2 regions of the Shigella dysenteriae genome follow, and region 2 is predicted to be linked to the other one. Evidence: predicted binding sites of a transcription regulator. Region 2 holds the regulator's gene; the other holds the start of a gene.
The links. Region 2 encodes LexA, which represses DNA repair genes until DNA is damaged. Its sites were predicted from a motif close to TNCTGTATGTACATACAGNA; they were not measured.
Positions count from the first base shown of each region.

Region 1: a site for LexA is predicted at 5,022-5,041, ahead of metR (HTH-type transcriptional regulator MetR). Genes of this name have one in related genera too.

Region 1 is NZ_CP055055.1:4,966,992-4,978,948, forward strand. Features, by position in the region: gene rhtC (threonine export protein RhtC) at 1-551, shown strand, start outside; gene rhtB (homoserine/homoserine lactone efflux protein) at 613-1,233, opposite strand; gene pldB (lysophospholipase L2) at 1,344-2,366, shown strand; gene yigL (sugar/pyridoxal phosphate phosphatase YigL) at 2,374-3,174, shown strand; gene bioP (biotin transporter) at 3,250-4,149, shown strand; gene metR (HTH-type transcriptional regulator MetR) at 4,037-4,990, opposite strand; gene metE (5-methyltetrahydropteroyltriglutamate--homocysteine S-methyltransferase) at 5,226-7,487, shown strand; gene HUZ68_RS23730 (dienelactone hydrolase family protein) at 7,527-8,342, opposite strand; gene udp (uridine phosphorylase) at 8,604-9,365, shown strand; gene rmuC (DNA recombination protein RmuC) at 9,506-10,933, shown strand; gene ubiE (bifunctional demethylmenaquinone methyltransferase/2-methoxy-6-polyprenyl-1,4-benzoquinol methylase UbiE) at 11,028-11,783, shown strand; gene ubiJ (ubiquinone biosynthesis protein UbiJ) at 11,797-11,957, shown strand, end outside.
Region 2 is NZ_CP055055.1:184,096-196,052, reverse strand. Features, by position in the region: gene HUZ68_RS00910 (DUF2713 family protein) at 1-756, opposite strand, end outside; gene zur (zinc uptake transcriptional repressor Zur) at 1,075-1,590, shown strand; gene HUZ68_RS00900 (CsbD family protein) at 1,632-1,841, opposite strand; gene dinF (MATE family efflux transporter DinF) at 1,957-3,282, opposite strand; gene lexA (transcriptional repressor LexA) at 3,355-3,963, opposite strand; gene dgkA (diacylglycerol kinase) at 4,073-4,441, opposite strand; gene plsB (glycerol-3-phosphate 1-O-acyltransferase PlsB) at 4,612-7,035, shown strand; gene ubiA (4-hydroxybenzoate octaprenyltransferase) at 7,190-8,062, opposite strand; gene ubiC (chorismate lyase) at 8,075-8,572, opposite strand; gene HUZ68_RS00865 (SopA family protein) at 8,795-10,375, opposite strand; gene malM (maltose operon protein MalM) at 10,604-11,524, opposite strand; gene lamB (maltoporin LamB) at 11,767-11,957, opposite strand, start outside.

The DNA.
Region 1 (11,957 bases), 290 kb from region 2:
TTTTTGTCTCTCAGACCGCTGTCAGTCGTTCCCGTAAAGAAGCGATGATGGGCGTGCTGGGTATTACCTGCGGCGTTATGGTTTGGGCAGGGATTGCGTTGCTTGGCCTGCATTTGATTATCGAAAAAATGGCCTGGCTGCATACGCTGATTATGGTTGGCGGTGGCCTGTATCTCTGCTGGATGGGTTACCAGATGCTGCGCGGCGCGCTGAAAAAAGAGGCGGTTTCTGCACCTGCGCCACAGGTCGAGCTGGCGAAAAGTGGGCGCAGTTTCCTGAAAGGTTTACTGACCAATCTCGCTAATCCGAAAGCGATTATCTACTTTGGCTCGGTGTTCTCATTGTTTGTCGGTGATAACGTTGGCACTACCGCGCGCTGGGGCATTTTTGCGCTGATCATTGTCGAAACACTGGCGTGGTTTACCGTCGTTGCCAGCCTGTTTGCTCTGCCGCAAATGCGCCGTGGTTATCAACGTCTGGCGAAGTGGATTGATGGTTTTGCCGGGGCATTATTTGCCGGATTTGGCATTCATTTGATTATTTCGCGTTGATGCCAGACGCGTCTTCAGAGTAAGTCGGATAAGGCTTTTACGCCGCATCCGACATTATTTTTCACGCATGCCTCGCCGATGCTAACAGCGCTCCCACCAGCATAAACAACGAGCCGAAAATCTTATTCAGCGCCTTCATCTGCTTTGGTCCTTTAATCCATAGAGCAATCCGTTGAGCAAGGGTGGCGTAACCGATCATCACAATAATATCGACCACAATAGTGGTGACGCCGAGCACGATATACTGCATCAGTTGCGGCTGTTGCGGCATGATGAATTGCGGAAATAGCGCCGCCAGAAACACAATACTTTTGGGATTGGTGAGATTCACAAAAACTGCGCGCTGGAACAAATGTCGACGCGATTGAGTAGAGGCCAGCGATTTAAGATCAATTGCGCCAGCGGCGCGCCATTGCTGTATTCCCAGCCAAATCAAGTAAGCCGCGCCTGCCCACTTCAACACTTCAAACGCAATCACTGAGCGGGAAAATAGCGTCCCCAACTCCACGCCAACCAGCACAATATGAATCGCCAGTCCGGTCTGAAGCCCAGCAATAGACGCCACCGCGCCGCGATAACCGTGGTTGAGCGAGGTGGTCATAGTGTTGATTGCACCAGAGCCTGGCGACAGGCTTAAAATGATCGATGTCAGCAGGTAGGCAAACCACCATTCTAAGGTCATGATGAACTCCCGGTGTGTCTATTTTTGTGCCACAATACGCTACTGTCGCAGCGTTGTGTCAGGCACGCTAAAAAAAACGATTTTACGTGGTTTAAGAGGCAGATTACCCGATGTTTCAGCAGCAAAAAGACTGGGAAACAAGAGAAAACGCGTTTGCTGCTTTTACCATGGGACCGCTGACTGATTTCTGGCGTCAGCGTGATGAAGCAGAGTTTACTGGTGTGGATGACATTCCGGTGCGCTTTGTCCGTTTTCGCGCACAGCACCATGACCGGGTGGTAGTCATCTGCCCGGGGCGTATTGAGAGCTACGTAAAATATGCGGAACTGGCCTACGATTTGTTCCATTTGGGGTTTGATGTCTTAATCATCGACCATCGCGGGCAGGGACGTTCCGGTCGCCTGTTAGCCGATCCGCATCTCGGGCATGTTAATCGCTTTAATGATTATGTTGATGATCTGGCGGCATTCTGGCAACAGGAGGTCCAGCCCGGTCCGTGGCGTAAACGCTATATACTGGCACATTCGATGGGCGGTGCGATCTCCACATTATTTCTGCAACGCCATCCAGGTGTATGTGACGCCATTGCGCTAACTGCGCCAATGTTTGGGATCGTGATTCGTATGCCGTCATTTATGGCACGGCAGATCCTCAACTGGGCCGAAGCGCATCCACGTTTCCGTGATGGCTATGCAATAGGCACCGGGCGCTGGCGCGCGTTGCCGTTTGCTATCAACGTACTGACCCACAGCAGACAGCGATATCGACGTAACTTACGCTTCTATGCTGATGACCCAACGATTCGCGTCGGTGGGCCGACCTACCATTGGGTACGCGAAAGTATTCTGGCTGGCGAACAGGTGTTAGCCGGTGCGGGTGATGACGCCACGCCAACGCTTCTCTTACAAGCTGAAGAGGAACGCGTGGTGGATAACCGCATGCACGACCGTTTTTGTGAACTCCGCACCGCCGCGGGCCATCCTGTCGAAGGGGGACGACCGCTGGTAATTAAAGGTGCGTACCATGAGATCCTTTTTGAAAAGGACGCAATGCGCTCAGTTGCGCTCCACGCCATCGTTGATTTTTTCAACAGGCATAACTCACCCAGCGGAAACCGCTCTACAGAGGTTTAAATTTCTTATGTACCAGGTTGTTGCGTCTGATTTAGATGGCACGTTACTTTCTCCCGACCATACGTTATCCCCTTACGCCAAAGAAACCCTGAAGCTGCTCACCGCGCGCGGCATCAACTTTGTGTTTGCGACCGGTCGTCACCACGTTGATGTGGGGCAAATTCGCGATAATCTGGAGATTAAGTCTTACATGATTACCTCCAATGGTGCGCGCGTTCACGATCTGGATGGTAATCTGATTTTTGCTCATAACCTGGATCGCGACATTGCCAGCGATCTGTTTGGCGTAGTCAACGACAATCCGGACATCATTACTAACGTTTATCGCGACGACGAATGGTTTATGAATCGCCATCGCCCGGAAGAGATGCGCTTTTTTAAAGAAGCGGTGTTCAAATATGCGCTGTATGAGCCTGGATTACTGGAGCCGGAAGGCGTCAGCAAAGTGTTCTTCACCTGCGATTCCCATGAACAACTGCTGCCGCTGGAGCAGGCGATTAACGCTCGTTGGGGCGATCGCGTCAACGTCAGTTTCTCTACCTTAACCTGTCTGGAAGTGATGGCGGGCGGCGTTTCAAAAGGCCATGCGCTGGAAGCGGTGGCGAAGAAACTGGGCTACAGCCTGAAGGATTGTATTGCGTTTGGTGACGGGATGAACGATGCCGAAATGCTGTCGATGGCGGGGAAAGGCTGCATTATGGGCAGTGCGCACCAGCGTCTGAAAGACCTTCATCCCGAGCTGGAAGTGATTGGTACTAATGCCGACGACGCGGTGCCGCATTATCTGCGTAAACTCTATTTATCGTAATCGTTCTTTATTTGGTCAATTGTCAACCTGATACTTCGCTACAATGGATACTCGTTAATCAAAGAGTTTTCCATTGTGGCGCTACTTATCATCACCACGATTCTGTGGGCCTTCTCCTTTAGCTTTTATGGCGAGTACCTTGCGGGGCACGTCGATAGCTATTTTGCGGTGCTGGTGCGCGTTGGCCTGGCGGCACTCGTTTTTCTGCCGTTTCTGCGTACCCGTGGCAATAGCCTGAAAACAGTCGGCCTGTATATGCTGGTGGGCGCGATGCAGCTCGGCGTGATGTATATGCTGAGTTTCCGCGCGTATCTCTACCTGACGGTCTCCGAACTGCTGCTGTTCACCGTACTGACGCCGCTCTACATCACGCTGATTTATGACATCATGAGTAAGCGCCGTCTGCGCTGGGGCTATGCTTTTAGCGCCTTGTTGGCGGTGATTGGTGCCGGGATTATTCGCTATGATCAGGTCACCGACCATTTCTGGACTGGCTTGTTGCTGGTGCAACTCTCCAATATCACTTTTGCCATCGGCATGGTGGGTTACAAACGCCTGATGGAAACTCGCCCGATGCCGCAGCATAACGCCTTTGCGTGGTTCTATCTTGGCGCGTTCCTGGTGGCGGTAATTGCATGGTTCTTGCTGGGAAATGCGCAGAAAATGCCGCAAACCTCGCTGCAATGGGGCATTCTGGTGTTTCTTGGCGTGGTGGCTTCCGGGATTGGCTACTTTATGTGGAACTACGGCGCAACCCAAGTAGACGCCGGAACGCTGGGCATTATGAATAATATGCACGTTCCGGCAGGGCTGCTGGTAAACCTGGCTATCTGGCACCAACAGCCGCACTGGCCAACGTTTATTACAGGCGCGCTGGTGATCCTGGCCTCACTGTGGGTGCATCGTAAGTGGGTCGCTCCGCGCTCTTCACAAACGGCAGATGATCGCAGGCGTGATTGCGCGCTGAGCGAATAAATGCTTCTGTAATCGGCTGACGCTGCTCGCCATCGCGCACGGCGGCGTACAGCCGGCTCCACAAGCCTTCGCCCAGGGTTTTGGTCACCACCAGATGCTGGCGCTCAAAACTCTCCACCACCCAGTGCGGCAGCGCGGCAATGCCCATCCGCGCGGCAACCATCTGAATCAACAATAAGGTGTTATCGACGCTTTTCAGTGATGGGCTGACGCCTGCCGGCTGAAGAAAATGCCGCCAGACATCCAGTCGGCTACGCTGCACCGGATAAATCAACAGCGTCTCGCTGGCGAGATCTTCCGGCGTGATACGCGTTTTCGCCGCTAGTGGATGGTCAGGTGCTAACACCAGACGCACTTCATAATCGAACATCGGCGAATAATGCAGTCCACTGCGCGGCAAAATATCGGACGTCATCACCAGATCCAGCTCGCCCTGTTGCAACGCAGGCTGCGGGTCAAACGTCACGCCCGATTTAAAGTCCATCTCGACCTGCGGCCAGTTCTTATGGAAATTTTCTAACGCGGGCGTCAGCCACTGAATACAGCTATGGCACTCAATGGCAATGCGCAGGCGTGTCTGCTGCGGTTCATTACAGGCTTGCAGTGCCTGGCTGATTTGCGGCAGCACCTGGTTTGCCAGTTGCAACAGGATTTCTCCCTGCGGTGTAAAGCGTAGCGGCTGGCTCTTACGCACAAAGAGCCGGAAGCCAAGGCGTTGTTCCAGATCGCTAAACTGGTGAGACAGGGCGGATTGCGTCTGATGCAACGTCGCCGCAGCGGCTGCGAGCGAGCCGCAGTTCCGCAACGCTTGTAGCGTTTTCAGGTGTTTTACTTCGATCATGAAAGTCCTTCACTTCGGCATGAATAATTTGCGCTTGAGGAATATACAGTAACCGCCAATTATGGATGTGTAAACATCTGGACGGCTAAAATCCTTCGTCTTTTAAATTTATGGTGCGTTGGCTGCGTTTCTCCACCCCGGTCACTTACTTCAGTAAGCTCCCGGGGATGAATAAACTTGCCGCCTTCCCTAAATTCAAAATCCATAGGATTTACATATAATTAGAGGAAGAAAAATGACAATATTGAATCACACCCTCGGTTTCCCTCGCGTTGGCCTGCGTCGCGAGCTGAAAAAAGCGCAAGAGAGTTATTGGGCGGGGAACTCCACGCGTGAAGAACTGCTGGCGGTAGGGCGTGAATTGCGTGCTCGTCACTGGGATCAACAAAAGCAAGCGGGTATCGACCTGCTGCCGGTGGGCGATTTTGCCTGGTACGATCATGTACTGACCACCAGTCTGCTGCTGGGTAACGTTCCGGCGCGTCATCAGAACAAAGATGGTTCGGTAGATATCGACACCCTGTTCCGTATTGGTCGTGGACGTGCGCCGACTGGCGAACCTGCGGCGGCGGCGGAAATGACCAAATGGTTTAACACCAACTATCACTACATGGTGCCGGAGTTCGTTAAAGGCCAACAGTTCAAACTGACCTGGACGCAGCTGCTGGAGGAAGTGGACGAGGCGCTGGCGCTGGGCCACAAGGTCAAGCCTGTGCTGCTGGGGCCGATTACTTACCTGTGGCTGGGGAAAGTGAAAGGTGAACAGTTTGACCGCCTGAGCCTGCTGAACGACATTCTGCCGGTTTATCAGCAAGTGCTGGCAGAACTGGCAAAACGCGGCATTGAGTGGGTACAGATCGACGAACCGGCGCTGGTACTGGAACTACCTCAGGCGTGGCTGGACGCATACAAACCCGCTTACGAGGCACTTCAGGGCCAGGTGAATCTGCTGCTGACCACCTATTTTGAAGGCGTAACGCCAAACCTCGACACGATTACGGCGCTGCCTGTTCAGGGTCTGCATGTGGACCTTGTACATGGTAAAGATGACGTTGCTGAACTGCACAAGCGCCTGCCTTCAGACTGGCTACTGTCTGCTGGTCTGATCAATGGTCGTAACGTCTGGCGCGCCGATCTTACCGAGAAATATGCGCAAATTAAGGACATTGTCGGCAAACGCGATTTGTGGGTAGCTTCTTCCTGCTCATTGCTGCACAGCCCCATCGACCTGAGCGTGGAAACGCGTCTTGATGCAGAAGTGAAAAGCTGGTTTGCCTTCGCCCTGCAAAAATGCCATGAACTCACACTGCTGCGCGATGCGCTAAACAGCGGTGATACGACCGCTCTGGCAGAGTGGAGCGCTCCGATTCAGGCGCGCCGTCACTCAACCCGCGTACATAATCCGGCGGTAGAAAAGCGTCTGGCGGCGATCACTGCTCAGGACAGCCAGCGTGCGAACGTTTATGAAGTGCGTGCTGAAGCCCAGCGTGCGCGTTTTAAACTGCCAGCGTGGCCGACCACCACTATTGGTTCCTTCCCGCAAACCACGGAAATTCGTACCCTGCGTCTGGATTTCAAAAAGGGCAATCTCGACGCCAACAACTACCGTACGGGTATTGCGGAACATATCAGGCAGGCCATTGTTGAGCAGGAACGTTTAGGTCTGGATGTGCTGGTACATGGCGAGGCCGAGCGTAATGACATGGTGGAATACTTTGGCGAGCACCTGGATGGCTTTGTCTTTACGCAAAACGGTTGGGTACAGAGCTACGGTTCCCGCTGCGTGAAGCCGCCGATTGTCATTGGTGACGTTAGCCGCCCGGCACCGATTACCGTGGAGTGGGCGAAGTATGCGCAATCGCTGACCGACAAACCGGTGAAAGGGATGCTGACCGGCCCGGTGACGATTCTCTGCTGGTCGTTCCCGCGTGAAGATGTCAGCCGTGAAACCATCGCCAAACAAATTGCGCTGGCGCTGCGTGATGAAGTGGCGGACCTGGAAGCCGCAGGAATTGGCATCATCCAGATTGATGAACCGGCGCTGCGCGAAGGTTTACCGCTGCGTCGTAGCGACTGGGATGCATATCTCCAGTGGGGCGTGGAGGCCTTCCGTATCAACGCCGCCGTGGCGAAAGATGACACACAAATCCACACTCACATGTGTTATTGCGAGTTCAACGACATCATGGATTCGATTGCGGCGCTGGACGCAGACGTCATCACCATCGAAACCTCGCGTTCTGACATGGAGTTGCTGGAGTCGTTCGAAGAGTTTGATTATCCGAATGAAATCGGTCCAGGCGTCTATGACATTCACTCGCCAAACGTACCGAGCGTGGAATGGATTGAAGCCTTGCTGAAGAAAGCGGCAAAACGCATTCCGGCAGAGCGCCTGTGGGTCAACCCGGACTGTGGCCTGAAAACGCGCGGCTGGCCAGAAACCCGCGCAGCACTGGCGAATATGGTGCAGGCGGCGCAGAACTTGCGTCGGGGGTAAAATCCAAACCGGGTGGTAATACCACCCGGTCTTTTCTCATTACAGCGACGTCTTCCCTCCATACTGCTTAAACCATTCCAGCATACGCTGCCAGCCATCTTTCGCAGATTCGGCATGATAGCTCGGGCGATAATCAGCGTTGAATGCATGCCCGGCATCCGGGTACACGATAATCTCTGCTTTCGCATTAGCAGCCCGCAGCGCCTGGCGCATGGTTTCAACGCTCTCCTGCGGAATGCTGTTATCCTGACCACCATATAAGCCGAGAACCGGCGCGTTAAGATCGGTTGCGATATCAACAGGTTGTTTCGGTGAATTCAGCGACTTATCGCCCGCCAGTTTGCCGTACCACGCCACTGCGGCTTTTAGCTGTGGATTATGCGCGGCATACAGCCAGGTGATACGTCCACCCCAGCAGAATCCGGTGATCATTAAACGATGAACATCGCCGCCGTTGCGGGAAGCCCAACTGGCGACATGATCGAGATCGGCCAGCACCTGCGAGTCAGGCACTTTTGCTACCAGACCGCTAAGCAACGTGGGGATATCGGCAAAATCATTCGGATCGCCTTCGCGGAAGTAAAGTTCAGGTGCGATAGCCAGATACCCCTCCAGCGCCAGACGGCGACAAATGTCGCGGATATGTTCATGCACGCCAAAAATTTCCTGCACTACAATGACCACTGGCAGTGGGCCATCGCTTTGCTTTGGTCTGGCATGGTAAGCAGGCATGTTATCCCCTTGTGAAGGGATAGAGGTGAAGCCCGCCACAATCGCGTCGTCCGGGGTCTGAACGATGGTCGAAGCGAGAGGCGATGCAGCAGGTGCAAATCCAGATTGTTGTGTTGTTGCCATGGTATTCTCCGTACCCTTATAAAAATGTTGCGCAATGTTAACTATAGTCAGCATGCAACAAATCACATTGCCTGAATCGGCTCATCTTTTATGCAGTCCTGCAGAATGAAGAGTGATTTATGTGATTTGAATCACTTTTGGTGGGTAAATTTATGCAACGCATTTGCGTCATGGTGATGAGTATCACGAAAAAATGTTAAACCCTTCGGTAAAGTGTCTTTTTGCTTCTTCTGACTAAACCGATTCACAGAGGAGTTGTATATGTCCAAGTCTGATGTTTTTCATCTCGGCCTCACTAAAAACGATTTACAAGGGGCTACGCTTGCCATCGTCCCTGGCGACCCGGATCGTGTGGAAAAGATCGCCGCGCTGATGGATAAGCCGGTTAAGCTGGCATCTCACCGCGAATTCACTACCTGGCGTGCAGAGCTGGATGGTAAACCTGTTATCGTCTGCTCTACCGGTATCGGCGGCCCGTCTACCTCTATTGCTGTTGAAGAGCTGGCACAGCTGGGCATTCGCACCTTCCTGCGTATCGGTACAACGGGCGCTATTCAGCCGCATATTAATGTGGGTGATGTCCTGGTTACCACGGCGTCTGTCCGTCTGGATGGCGCGAGCCTGCACTTCGCACCGCTGGAATTCCCGGCTGTCGCTGATTTCGAATGTACGACTGCGCTGGTTGAAGCTGCGAAATCCATTGGCGCGACAACTCACGTTGGCGTGACAGCTTCTTCTGATACCTTCTACCCAGGTCAGGAACGTTACGATACTTACTCTGGTCGCGTAGTTCGTCACTTTAAAGGTTCTATGGAAGAGTGGCAGGCGATGGGCGTAATGAACTATGAAATGGAATCTGCAACCCTGCTGACCATGTGTGCAAGTCAGGGCCTGCGTGCCGGTATGGTAGCGGGTGTTATCGTTAACCGCACCCAGCAAGAGATCCCGAATGCTGAGACGATGAAACAAACCGAAAGCCATGCGGTGAAAATCGTGGTGGAAGCGGCGCGTCGTCTGCTGTAATTCTCTTCTCCTGTCTGAAGGCCGACGCGTTCGGCCTTTTGTATTTTTGCGTAGCGCCTCGCAGGAAATGCCTTTCCAACTGGACGTTTGTACAGCACAATTCTATTTTGTGCGGGTAAGTTGTTGCGTCAGGAGGCGTTGTGGATTTCTCAATCATGGTTTACGCAGTTATTGCGTTGGTGGGTGTGGCAATTGGCTGGCTGTTTGCCAGTTATCAACATGCGCAGCAAAAAGCCGAGCAATTAGCTGAACGTGAAGAGATGGTCGCGGAGTTAAGCGCGGCAAAACAACAAATTACCCAAAGCGAGCACTGGCGCGCCGAGTGCGAGTTACTCAATAACGAAGTGCGCAGCCTGCAAAGTATTAACACCTCTCTGGAGGCCGATCTGCGTGAAGTAACCACGCGGATGGAAGCCGCACAGCAACATGCTGACGATAAAATTCGCCAGATGATTAACAGCGAGCAGCGCCTCAGTGAGCAGTTTGAAAACCTCGCCAACCGTATTTTTGAGCACAGCAATCGCCGGGTTGATGAGCAAAACCGTCAGAGCCTGAACAGCCTGTTGTCGCCGCTACGTGAACAACTGGACGGTTTCCGCCGTCAGGTTCAGGACAGCTTTGGTAAAGAAGCACAAGAACGCCATACCCTGACCCACGAAATTCGCAATCTCCAGCAGCTCAACGCGCAAATGGCCCAGGAAGCGATCAACCTGACGCGCGCGCTGAAAGGCGACAATAAAACCCAGGGCAACTGGGGCGAGGTAGTATTGACGCGGGTGCTGGAGGCTTCCGGTCTGCGTGAAGGGTATGAATATGAAACCCAGGTCAGCATCGAAAATGACGCCCGCTCGCGGATGCAGCCGGATGTCATCGTGCGGCTGCCGCAGGGAAAAGATGTGGTGATCGACGCCAAAATGACGCTGGTCGCCTATGAACGCTATTTTAACGCCGAAGACGACTACACCCGCGAAAGCGCGCTACAGGAACATATCGCGTCGGTGCGTAACCATATCCGTTTGCTGGGACGCAAAGATTATCAACAGCTGCCGGGGCTGCGAACTCTGGATTACGTGCTGATGTTTATTCCCGTTGAACCCGCTTTTTTACTGGCGCTTGACCGCCAGCCGGAGCTGATCACCGAAGCGTTGAAAAACAATATCATGCTGGTTAGCCCGACTACGCTGCTGGTGGCGCTGCGCACTATCGCCAACCTGTGGCGTTATGAGCATCAAAGCCGCAACGCCCAGCAAATCGCCGATCGTGCCAGCAAGCTGTACGACAAGATGCGTTTGTTCGTCGATGACATGTCAGCGATTGGTCAAAGTCTCGACAAAGCGCAGGATAACTACCGCCAGGCAATGAAAAAACTCTCTTCAGGTCGCGGAAATGTGCTGGCGCAGGCAGAAGCGTTTCGCGGTTTAGGAGTAGAAATTAAACGCGAGATTAATCCGGATTTGGCTGAACAGGCGGTGAGCCAGGATGAAGAGTATCGACTTCGGTCGGTTCCGGAGCAGCCGAATGATGAAGCTTATCAACGCGATGATGAATATAATCAGCAGTCGCGCTAGCCCATTGGGAGTAGTTAAGCCGGGTAGAAATCTAGGGCATCGACGCCCAATCTGTTACACTTCTGGAACAATTTTTTGATGAGCAGGCATTGAGATGGTGGATAAGTCACAAGAAACGACGCACTTTGGTTTTCAGACCGTCGCGAAGGAACAAAAAGCGGATATGGTCGCCCACGTTTTCCATTCCGTGGCATCAAAATACGATGTCATGAATGATTTGATGTCATTTGGTATTCATCGTTTGTGGAAGCGATTCACGATTGATTGCAGCGGCGTACGCCGTGGGCAGACCGTGCTGGATCTGGCTGGTGGCACCGGCGACCTGACAGCGAAATTCTCCCGCCTGGTCGGAGAAACTGGCAAAGTGGTCCTTGCTGATATCAATGAATCCATGCTCAAAATGGGCCGCGAGAAGCTGCGTAATATCGGTGTGATTGGCAACGTTGAGTATGTTCAGGCGAACGCTGAGGCGCTGCCGTTCCCGGATAACACCTTTGATTGCATCACCATTTCGTTTGGTCTGCGTAACGTCACCGACAAAGATAAAGCACTGCGTTCAATGTATCGCGTGCTGAAACCCGGCGGCCGCCTGCTGGTGCTTGAGTTCTCGAAGCCAATTATCGAGCCGCTGAGCAAAGCCTATGATGCATACTCCTTCCATGTGCTGCCGCGTATTGGCTCACTGGTCGCGAACGACGCCGACAGCTACCGTTATCTGGCAGAATCCATCCGTATGCATCCCGATCAGGATACCCTGAAAGCCATGATGCAGGATGCCGGATTCGAAAGTGTCGACTACTACAATCTGACGGCAGGGGTTGTGGCGCTGCATCGTGGTTATAAGTTCTGACAGGAGACCGGAAATGCCTTTTAAACCTTTAGTGACGGCAGGAATTGAAAGTCTGCTCAACACCTTCCTGTATCGCTCACCCGCGCTGAAAACGGCCCGCTCGCGTCTGTTGGGCAAAGTGCTGCGCGTGGAGGTAAAAGGCTTTTCGACGTCATTGATTCTGGTGTTCAGCGA
Region 2 (11,957 bases):
AGATAACTCTTCAAACTGAGCTGTCAGATAGTTCCCATTATGATCATTAATATTCACTTTTTCTGCTCCTGCTAAATCTGTGTAGGCACTAGAGTATGAAAGTGAAATCAACAGCGAAGCGAATAATTTTAAGCTGTTGTCATCATATTTCTGACATGCATTAACAAACGTTAAAAAACCAGAACCTATTGCTTGCAAATGTATATTCGCTAAAGGTTCATTATCTTTAGATTCCTCATAAAATAGCTGAACCGTGGAGGGAAGGCCATTCTTGGTTTCTACATCAAAAGTATATCGTTCTATGGGCGTTGCATCTTTATTACCCTCAGTATTACATATACTATTAACCGCGAAATGAAAAATAGCCCGGTCAACAACTGATGCAATAAAGTCACGATCGTTTAATTCCTCATCAGTGCAATCTGCAATATACTTATTAACCCACTCTTTGAGATTAGTTATTTGCTCAATTAAAAACACATTTTTTTTACGTGCATGCCATAAATTATGAGTGATTCTTTGAATAAACAAATCTATTTTTGCAATAATTATATCCCGATGACGCAGCGCTGAATAATCAATAGACTTACCATATATATTATTTAATTTATCTTTGATTGTACCTCTATTATCTAATTTATCGTTGGTTGCATCTATATTATCTAATTTATCTTTGGTTGCATCTTTATTATCGAATTGATTTGAATTGAGTGTTTTATTAAAGTATCCAGTTGCACCGGGTATTATCTTTAACATGATTCATCTACCTTTTTTGTCGTACCGTGTCCTCCTTATAAGTGTTTTTGGAACCGGTCACTATCAAAAATCGCTCATAATTTTCTGAAATTCGGGTATACGATTAGCCACGGTTAAATAAATAGCGAGTTAACTTGAAGCAATTTATTTAAAAATGAATTATTAATTATTATCGTGTTGATAATGGTACTGCCAGGCAACACAACATCTTACCTACAAAACAGAAAAGCAACATTACGGCAACAATAAGGGTTCTCGGTGTTTTTCCTGGAACATGGTAAAGTAAGGACATTCTTAACCCCCACTTTGAGGTGCCCGATGGAAAAGACCACAACGCAGGAGTTATTAGCGCAGGCTGAAAAAATCTGCGCGCAGCGTAATGTGCGCCTGACTCCACAGCGCCTGGAAGTGTTGCGCCTGATGAGTCTGCAGGATGGCGCTATCAGCGCTTACGATCTGCTTGATTTGCTGCGCGAAGCTGAACCGCAAGCCAAGCCGCCAACGGTTTATCGCGCGCTGGATTTTCTGCTTGAGCAAGGTTTTGTGCATAAGGTGGAATCCACCAACAGTTATGTGCTCTGTCATCTGTTCGACCAGCCCACCCATACGTCAGCCATGTTTATTTGCGATCGCTGCGGCGCGGTGAAAGAAGAATGTGCAGAAGGCGTGGAAGACATCATGCATACGCTGGCGGCAAAAATGGGGTTTGCCCTGCGGCATAATGTGATTGAAGCACATGGGCTCTGTGCGGCATGCGTGGAAGTGGAAGCGTGTCGTCATCCTGAACAGTGCCAGCATGATCACTCTGTGCAGGTGAAAAAGAAACCGCGTTAAGAGGGCGTACATCCTTGTACACGTCGGGCAGGAGGGATTAATTACCAGCGATATTCATTGCGGGTTTCCCAATCCACGACCTCTTTTTCTGCCTGATCTTTCTGATAACCATAACGTTCCTGGATTTTACCGACCAGTTGATCACGTTTACCTTCAATGATCGTCATATCATCATCGGTCAGTTTGCCCCATTGCTCTTTCACTTTACCTTTAAACTGTTTCCAGTTACCGCCGGCTTCATCTTTATTCATAATCAAGACCTCATCGTTAGGTTGTGAATGAGAGTACGTTCACTTTTCTTCTGAACGTGAGATTAAGTGTAGTCAGCAATTTGGCTTAGGATTATTTATTCAGAATTTTTAACCGTCACGTTGCGGCAAACCAGGTACCATTGCGCCAGTGACGCCGCCAGATAGCCGCCAGAGAAAGCCCGCGCAACGCCAGAAAGACGGTTAACGCCAGCCACAAACCATGATTGCCCAGCCACGGCAGCGTAAGGAGCGTCAGCGCAAAACCTGCGGCGGCCACCGCCATACTGTTACGCATTTCGGCGGCACGCGTTGCGCCTATAAACATGCCGTCCAGCAGATAACACCAGACGCCAACCAACGGCAAAATCACCTGCCAGATAAGATAGCGGTCGGCCAGCTGCTGAATCTGGGTTAACGACGTCAGCAACGCAATGATGTGTTCCCCTGCCAGCAAATAGACCACCGAAAACAGCAACGCTACGATCCCCGACTGGCGGCACGCTGCCCGCCAGACATCCAGCAACTGGCTACCGTCGCGCGCACCGTACGCCTGACCGGAGTGCGCTTCAACCGCGTAGGCAAAACCGTCCAGCGCATAGGCGGTAAAGGTGAGTAGCGTCATCAGAACCGCGTTAACAGCGATAATGTCACTCCCCAGTCGCGCGCCAAGTACGGTGATCGCGCCGAAACAGAGTTGCAACAACAGCGAACGCAGCATGATATCGCGGTTAAGCGCCAGCAAGCGACGGAAGTTTCCTCGCCAGGCAGTTTTCAGCATTTCGCCGGAAATTCCGCGTAGTTTGAGGATTTTACGCACCATTAGCAGACCAATCAGCAATGTTGCATATTCCGCAATAACCGTCGCCAGCGCCGCGCCCTGCACGTTCATATGCAGCCCCATCACCAGCCAGACATCCAGCACAATGTTGAGGATATTGCCGACCACTAACAAAATTACTGGCGCACGGGCATATTGCACGCCGAGTAACCAACCGAGTAATACCAGATTCGCCAGCGACGCCGGAGCGCTTAACCAGCGGATTTCAAGAAAGCGCCGCGCCTGTTCCAGGACCGCTTCACTACCGCCAACAATATGCAGCGCCAGATCGATAATCGGCGTACGCAACAGCGCAATTAACGCCCCAGCCCCCAACGCCAACAGCAACGGTTGCACCAGCGCACGGGCTAATGCCTGAGGATTTTTGGCACCATAAGCCTGCGCAGTCAGCCCGGTGGTGCTCATGCGTAAAAACAGCAACAGCATAAAGAGAAAGCTGGTCGCCGTTGCACCAACCGCCACGCCGCCCAAATAAACCGGGCTATCAAGATGACCAATTACCGCCGTATCGACCAGTCCCAGCAACGGAACGGTGATATTGGAGAAAATCATGGGTAAGGCGAGATGCCAGAGTGCTTTATCAGATGAAGTGAGGAATGCCATGCAGACAAGCCTGATGAAGAGAGATGAAAAACAAACCGCGACGCCAGGCGGCATCGCGGTCTCAGAGATATGTTACAGCCAGTCGCCGTTGCGAATAACGCCAACCGCCAGCCCTTCAATGGTGAAGCTCTGCTGACGAAGGTCAACGACAATTGGTTTAAACTCGCTATTTTCTGGCAACAGTTCGACTTTATTGCCCTGTTTTTTCAGGCGCTTAACGGTAACTTCGTCATCAATACGTGCGACAACGACCTGACCGTTACGTACATCCTGAGTTTTATGCACTGCCAGCAAGTCGCCATCCATAATGCCGATATCTTTCATCGACATCCCGCTGACGCGCAGCAGGAAATCAGCATTCGGCTTGAACAAGGAAGGATCGACCTGATAATGACCTTCAATATGCTGTTGCGCCAGAAGCGGTTCACCGGCAGCCACACGACCTACCAGTGGCAACCCTTCTTCCTCTTCCTGCAACAGACGAATCCCGCGTGATGCGCCGGAAACAATTTCAATTACGCCTTTGCGTGCCAGCGCCTTCAGATGTTCTTCAGCCGCGTTTGGGGAACGGAACCCCAAACGCTGCGCGATTTCCGCACGCGTCGGCGGCATACCTGTCTGGCTGATGTGATCACGGATGAGATCAAACACCTCTTGTTGCCTGGCCGTTAACGCTTTCATTCCGCCCCCTGGGTGTATATACAGTTATGCTGTGAGTATATACAGCAAAAGGCGATTTTGGAACCATAAACTGCACAATAAACCAGAGATTTATCGAAATCTGGAAGGGTTATCCAAAATGCGACCATAACAGGATGCACCAGGTAATCACGGCGACGATAATCGCAATCAGCACCGCGGCGGATCCCATATCTTTAGCGCGTCCGGAAAGCTCATGGTATTCAGAGCCAATTCGGTCAACCACTGCTTCGATGGCGCTATTGAGGATTTCCACAATCATCACCAGCATCACGGAGCTGATAAGCAGCACGCGGGTAATTGCGTCCACATCCAGCCAGCAGGCGATGACCACCGCCAACAATACCGCTACGCCTTCCTGACGGAATGCCGCTTCGTTGATCCATGCAGCGCGTAAACCTTTCCAGGAATAGCCAGCAGCTTTGATTATTCGGGTGAATCCAGTGGTATTATTGGCCATTGAAAGAACCTTTTTACATTATGAGCGTCAATATCAGTGTACCGTTAAATCCGATGATTCGGGTTTGCGTAACGCCGCGCGAAACATGAGCGGATACCACAGAATTTCCCATGACTTTCTGCTATCCTTGCCGCGCATTTGCATTATTAACCAGAGGCTTTACATCGTTTATGTCCGGCTGGCCACGAATTTACTACAAATTACTGAATTTACCATTAAGCATCCTGGTAAAAAGCAAGTCTATTCCGGCAGATCCTGCCCCGGAACTGGGGCTGGATACCTCTCGTCCAATTATGTACGTTTTACCGTACAACTCGAAAGCAGACTTGCTGACGTTGCGCGCCCAGTGTCTGGCACATGACCTGCCTGACCCGTTAGAGCCGCTGGAAATCGACGGCACGCTACTGCCGCGCTATGTGTTCATTCACGGCGGGCCGCGTGTATTCACCTATTACACGCCGAAAGAAGAGTCTATTAAGCTGTTCCACGACTATCTCGATTTGCACCGTAGCAACCCAAATCTGGATGTGCAGATGGTGCCAGTATCGGTGATGTTTGGTCGCGCGCCAGGGCGTGAAAAAGGCGAAGTGAACCCGCCGCTGCGTATGCTTAACGGCGTACAGAAATTTTTCGCTGTACTGTGGCTCGGTCGCGACAGTTTTGTGCGTTTCTCGCCGTCAGTTTCGCTGCGCCGTATGGCGGATGAACACGGCACGGATAAAACTATCGCGCAGAAACTGGCGCGCGTGGCGCGTATGCACTTTGCCCGTCAACGTCTGGCTGCCGTGGGTCCACGTCTGCCTGCTCGTCAGGATCTGTTTAATAAGCTGCTCGCCTCCCGCGCCATTGCCAAAGCGGTAGAAGATGAAGCGCGCAGCAAAAAAATCTCCCATGAAAAAGCGCAGCAGAACGCGATTGCGCTGATGGAAGAGATTGCGGCGAATTTCTCTTACGAGATGATCCGCCTGACTGACCGTATTCTGGGCTTCACCTGGAACCGCCTTTACCAGGGCATCAACGTCCATAACGCCGAGCGCGTTCGCCAGCTGGCCCACGACGGTCATGAGCTGGTATATGTGCCTTGCCACCGCAGCCACATGGACTACCTGCTGCTTTCTTACGTGCTGTATCACCAGGGGCTGGTGCCGCCGCATATCGCCGCCGGGATCAACCTGAACTTCTGGCCTGCCGGGCCGATTTTCCGCCGTCTGGGGGCGTTCTTTATTCGCCGTACGTTTAAAGGCAATAAGCTCTATTCCACCGTTTTCCGTGAGTATCTCGGCGAACTGTTCAGCCGTGGTTATTCCGTCGAGTACTTCGTGGAAGGCGGTCGTTCCCGTACGGGGCGTTTGCTGGATCCGAAAACCGGTACGCTGTCGATGACCATTCAGGCGATGCTGCGTGGCGGCACGCGTCCGATTACGCTGATTCCGATCTATATCGGTTATGAGCACGTCATGGAAGTGGGTACTTACGCCAAAGAACTGCGCGGTGCGACGAAAGAGAAAGAGAGCCTGCCGCAGATGCTGCGCGGTTTAAGCAAGCTGCGTAATCTCGGTCAGGGTTACGTCAACTTCGGTGAACCAATGCCGTTGATGACCTACCTTAACCAGCACGTACCAGACTGGCGTGAATCTATCGATCCCATCGAAGCGGTGCGTCCGGCCTGGTTAACGCCGACGGTCAATAATATTGCTGCCGATCTAATGGTACGCATTAACAACGCAGGCGCGGCAAACGCCATGAACCTGTGCTGTACTGCGCTACTGGCGTCACGTCAGCGCTCACTCACCCGCGAGCAGTTAACCGAGCAACTCAACTGCTACCTGGATCTGATGCGCAACGTACCTTACTCCACGGACTCTACCGTTCCTTCAGCCAGCGCCAGCGAGCTTATCGATCACGCGCTGCAAATGAACAAGTTTGAAGTCGAGAAAGACACTATCGGCGACATCATCATTCTACCGCGCGAGCAAGCGGTGCTGATGACCTACTATCGCAACAACATTGCGCATATGTTGGTGCTGCCTTCGCTGATGGCGGCAATTGTCACCCAGCATCGCCACATCTCCCGCGACGTATTGATGGAGCACGTCAATGTGCTTTACCCAATGCTGAAAGCGGAGCTGTTCCTGCGCTGGGATCGCGACGAGTTGCCGGACGTTATTGATGCGCTGGCAAATGAGATGCAACGTCAGGGGCTGATTACCCTGCAAGATGATGAGTTGCATATCAACCCGGCGCATTCTCGCACGCTACAGCTGCTCGCCGCAGGCGCGCGCGAAACGCTGCAACGTTATGCCATCACCTTCTGGCTGTTGAGCGCCAACCCGTCGATCAACCGCGGTACGCTGGAGAAAGAGAGCCGCACCGTCGCGCAACGTCTCTCCGTGCTGCACGGCATCAACGCGCCGGAGTTCTTCGACAAAGCGGTGTTCAGTTCTCTGGTGCTGACGCTGCGTGATGAAGGGTATATCAGCGATAGCGGCGATGCCGAACCGGCAGAAACGATGAAGGTTTATCAGTTGCTGGCGGAGTTGATTACATCAGACGTGCGTTTGACGATTGAGAGTGCGACGCAGGGCGAAGGGTAATCAGAGAGAATTGCCGGATGCGGCGCAAACGCCTTATCAGGCTTACCATAATCTGCAAATTCAATAAATTGCGATCTGTTGTGTAGGCCTGAGAAGCGCAACGCATCAGGCAGCCCAGAAGAAAGCCGGATGATCATCCGGCTTTTTTACATCATCAGAAATGCCAGTAACTCATTGCCAGCCCTAAAAACAGTACCAGACCAACATAGTTATTATTCATAAATGCTTTAAAGCAGGCTTCACGCTCGCGGTTGGCAATCAGTTTTTGTTGATAAACAAACAGCGCGCCAGCCACCAGAATTGACCAGTAATATCCCCAGCCTAAGCCATTTAACTCACCGATGATCGCCATCAGTGCCAGTACGCCAATCTGCAAAATACCAATAATCAATTTATCGTATTGGCCGAACAGGATTGCGGTGGATTTAATGCCAATCTTCACATCATCATCACGGTCAACCATCGCATACTGCGTGTCGTAAGCCACCGCCCAGAGAATATTGGCGAGGAACATTAACCAGCAACTCAATGGCACCGACTCACTCACAGCAGCAAAAGCCATTGGAATCGACCAGCCAAACGCCGCGCCCAGCACCACTTGCGGTAGATGGGTATACCGCTTCATAAACGGGTACACCCACGCCAGCGCTAGCGCGGCAATCGACAACAGAATGGTCATCGTATTCAGCGTCAGCACCAGTAAAAACGAAATCAGTACCAGCACTACAAACAGCGCGCGCGCCTCTTTCTCTGTTACCGCGCCGCTGGGAAGTGGTCGGTTCGCCGTGCGCTTAACATGACCATCAAACTTGCGGTCAGCATAATCATTCACCACACATCCGGCAGCGCGCATCAGCCAGACACCCGCGACAAACACCGCCAGGATCCAGAGCTGGGGAACGCCCGGTGTCGCCACCCACAACGCCCATAATGTTGGCCAGAGCAGCAGTAACGCGCCAATTGGCTTATCCGTACGCATTAAGCGATGAAACGCCAGCAGCTTATTCTGCGTCAGACTCCACTCCATATTTTTTTCCTCTTAGTACAACGGTGACGCCGGTAAAAACAGTTCTGTTAGCAACAGCGGTTTACCGCTTAATCGCAGGCGGGAACGTCGCCCCCACAGTCCGGCATCACGGCCTATCTCAATAAAGTCCCGGGTTAATGTCGATGATGTGAACAGATAGCGTCCTAACGGCGTTTTACCCAATTTTTGTAACGCCAGCTCCGGCCCGCTTAACGTTGACACAGGAACGACGGTACGACCGGCAAGCCACGGTTCACCATCGGCACATAACAAAATTTCACGTAACCAGTAACGAGACTCTTTCGGCAGCAGCGGCAGTTCTTCGGGGATTTCATTCTGCTCGACAAACCCTTCGCGGATCATCGTCACGCTCACCGTTTTTCCCTGCTGTTCAAAACGTTTTGTCATGGAATCTTCCAGCAACAGCCAGTCGAGCAGTTGCGGATCCAGGGCAGGGATCTCTGTAAAATAGCGCAGCGCACGCAGTTGCGTTAACGCGGGGTGTGACATGCCGAACTCTCCGTTACATAACGTAAAGGCATTGTATCGCAGAAAAGTGTTTACGGGAGATGTAAAGCAAATTAAGTGATCTAATGCGCAACAAAAACGCAACAATCGCATGAAGTGGTAAAACGCTGTTGAACCTTACGCTTTGCCGATGCCCGTGCTGGCGAGGGCAACCATAGGGGCATCACCGCCCAGGATGCCAGGAACGGTGATGTTTTCCTTTACTTAAATACCTTTATTCTTTATACGATTAGCTCGCCAACTCTCAGTAAAAATGGGGAAAAGTGCATGTTTATCCTGAGATTTGGAGCCGAAAAGTGTTTCCGGAGTAAGATTAACAGGCAATATCTCATGTCTGGATTTGTAGATATACGTGGAATTCCAATTGGTATCTTTTGTAGGATTCAACATATCATGTAAGCGCTGGGAGCTTACCACCATAACTGGCCCATCATCGACAGAGGAGAACAAGATAAAGATATTATCGTTTCGTGTTAATTCATTCGTGTTAAAGGTTCTTAAATTATCTTCAATTTCTATAAATAAAGGTGAAACATCATCACTACGAATCCACTCTTTATAAAGATGCCAGGCATTTTCTTTGATCGTATCATTCGTTGATCGTAGAGCCTGATCGATAAGTTGGATAAAAAAATTGTTATTTCGATCAATCAGCCATTTATTCATATTAAATCTGTTAATAAAATCGATCATCTGTTGGGTATCGAAATTCACCTTACTGAATCGATTTTGACGCATAAAATTATCGAACTTGTTATCTTCATCAGGATGGATATAACTACGTATAATGGGATCTTTTATATAAGGACCATGGCTAAATATTTTCTTCATATTCTCAATAAAGTTTTTATTAACAATATTAAGAATTTTTAATTGCATCACCAGTTTTACTGCCAGAACGGATTTCAATATCGCTGGATCATCTGGCAACGAATCAATCATTTTTATAATGTTATTGATATAACCATCGAGATATTCATTTCCAAATATATCTGAGTAATCAATAGATAATACCATTAGTTGTGTAACGCTGTCTTTAAAATTCCCTGTCGATATTCGCACATGATCAAACATAACAGCTGTTAAATTCGATTTAATAAATGATATTTCTTTGTCAGTAAGAAATTCTGCTCTGGTGAAGTGCGAAGCATAAAGATAACAATGATCGAAGTTTGAATTTCTAATCTGACATTCCCAAAAATTACTATGAGTAAGTTGACTCTGCGAGAAGTCAACTGTATCAAGAATATTTTTGCTAAAATCGACATAATCACCACTCGCTTTGATAAAAATTACATTGTGTAAACGTCGACATTTAAATATGACATTATCAACTATTGCAGTAGTAAAATTGCAATCCCCAATTTCTTTACATTCGAATGTTACATGTTGTAGATTTGATGATATGAAAGACACCTTCGAAATAACGTCACCTTTAAAATGACAACTTGTTAAATCCAATTCAGACAGGTCGATATACCCCTGCGCATCTTTAGCCATCATAAAATCACAAGCGCATTCTATTTTTTCATTTCTATAAAATTTTACGCTTACAATATCACCACTGATTGAGACTTCACGAAACATATTTATTGAATGATTTTTTTCGTTCCGTTGTTTTATATTTAAAAAAATATTGCTGATATAAATAAAGTTTTCTCGATTTAACCCTGGCACCCCATTAAAATTACGTAGTAAATCAAAATCTACTATATTATTTCCTTGCACCACACCATGTTTTATCAAAGAGTTATTGCCGTCAAACTTTGAGATATGACCTAACATAAAACCTCTGCATTACAGAAATGAAATAACTGGAAAAAGTAGCCTGAGCGTCCAGACACTACCGGCGAAAGGAAAAGAATCTCTGATAATGCATTGAGATAATGGATATTCTTAGTGAAGAAGAAGTGAAGTACTATAAAAAATCGCTCATATCCCTGGAATGAAGCATAAAAAAAGGTGCGCCAGGAGACGCACCAGTTGTTGCAAAATCAGCACTGTGGGGCGTAATTACCCCTTGCCTTTTACACTGCTGATAAAGGTGGAACGGGCAGATGTCGATCCCAGGCGTTCAGCTTCATCAAGCAGTTTTAACGCCTTATCAACATCACCTTTCGCGACAGCGTTTTTGATCGCGGTATTAAAATAACTTTCCGTGTCGTTGAGCATCGGCTCGCTTTTCTTCACCGGTGCCGGAGCGGGTGCAGCCACAGCTGGTGCCGCAGTGTTGCCTACCGTAACCGGAGCTGGAGCGGAAGAACCAAATAAAGGCCCGACCAACACGCTGGAGCTGGAGTTCGTTTTCACTTTCAGTTTCAGTAAGCCATCGCTGGTATGACGAGCAACCGGATCGGGAATATCCGGGATCGAGTTACCGACGCCTTTGGCATAGGCTTTAGCCGGGTCGAGCAGTTGGGTCGTCTGCTGGAGATCTTTTTCCGTGGTAAAGACCAGAACATAAAGTTTTTGCTGCCCCAACGCCGGTGTCAGGCGCATAACGCCTTCCAGACGATCTGCACTCATCACGCCTGGTTCCTGGTAGGTGAAATAACTGCTGGGGAAGAAGGCTGATGGGGTCATGTTCTGATCAAGAATCAGCACGTTCGGCGCAAATACGCTAGTTTGTTTGTTCACTTCGCTGGTCAGCGTCAGGGTCAGTTCGCCAATGTTTGCCGGGACGCTGTACGCAGCAACCGGACCACTGATGCCGGGAACGTTCAGTTGTTGGCCGCCGGTCGCCAGTTGGGTGGTCTGGGTTTTAGATTGATCGACCGGTGTCCAGGTGAGTTGTTGCAGCGCGGCAGATGGAATGGCTGGCGCGTCGCTGGTGTTTTGCGGTACGTAGTTAACATCGGCAAGGCTGATTCCAGGCGCGCTTGCCAGCAACCCTGCTGATAAACAGAGGGCGATGAGACTTTTATTCATTTTCATTGTTTTCACCTCAAAATCTGGAGCTCAGCGGTAGCCAGGCAATAGCGCGCTAAACCCGATAATCAGAGGGGCTTGCGCCCCTTTCAGATAATGACAACCTGTTTTTATGCCGGATGCGGCGTAAACGCCTTATCCGGCCTACATTTGACAGCCGTTGTAGGCCTGATAAGACGCGCAAGCGTCGCATCAGGCGTTGGATGCCGGATGCGGCGCAAGCACCTTATCCGGCCCAGGTTTTGCTATTACCACCAGATTTCCATCTGGGCACCGAAGGTCCACTCGTCGCTGTCGCCACGACCGAAGCTGCCGCCGTTGAAATCAGCAGGAACGGCTTTGCCGAAGTTAGTGTTGGTATTGGCGTTACCGGTGTAGTCGTAACCCCATTTCTCATCCCACTTGGCGTAGGTTGCGAAGACACGAATAGCCGGGCGTG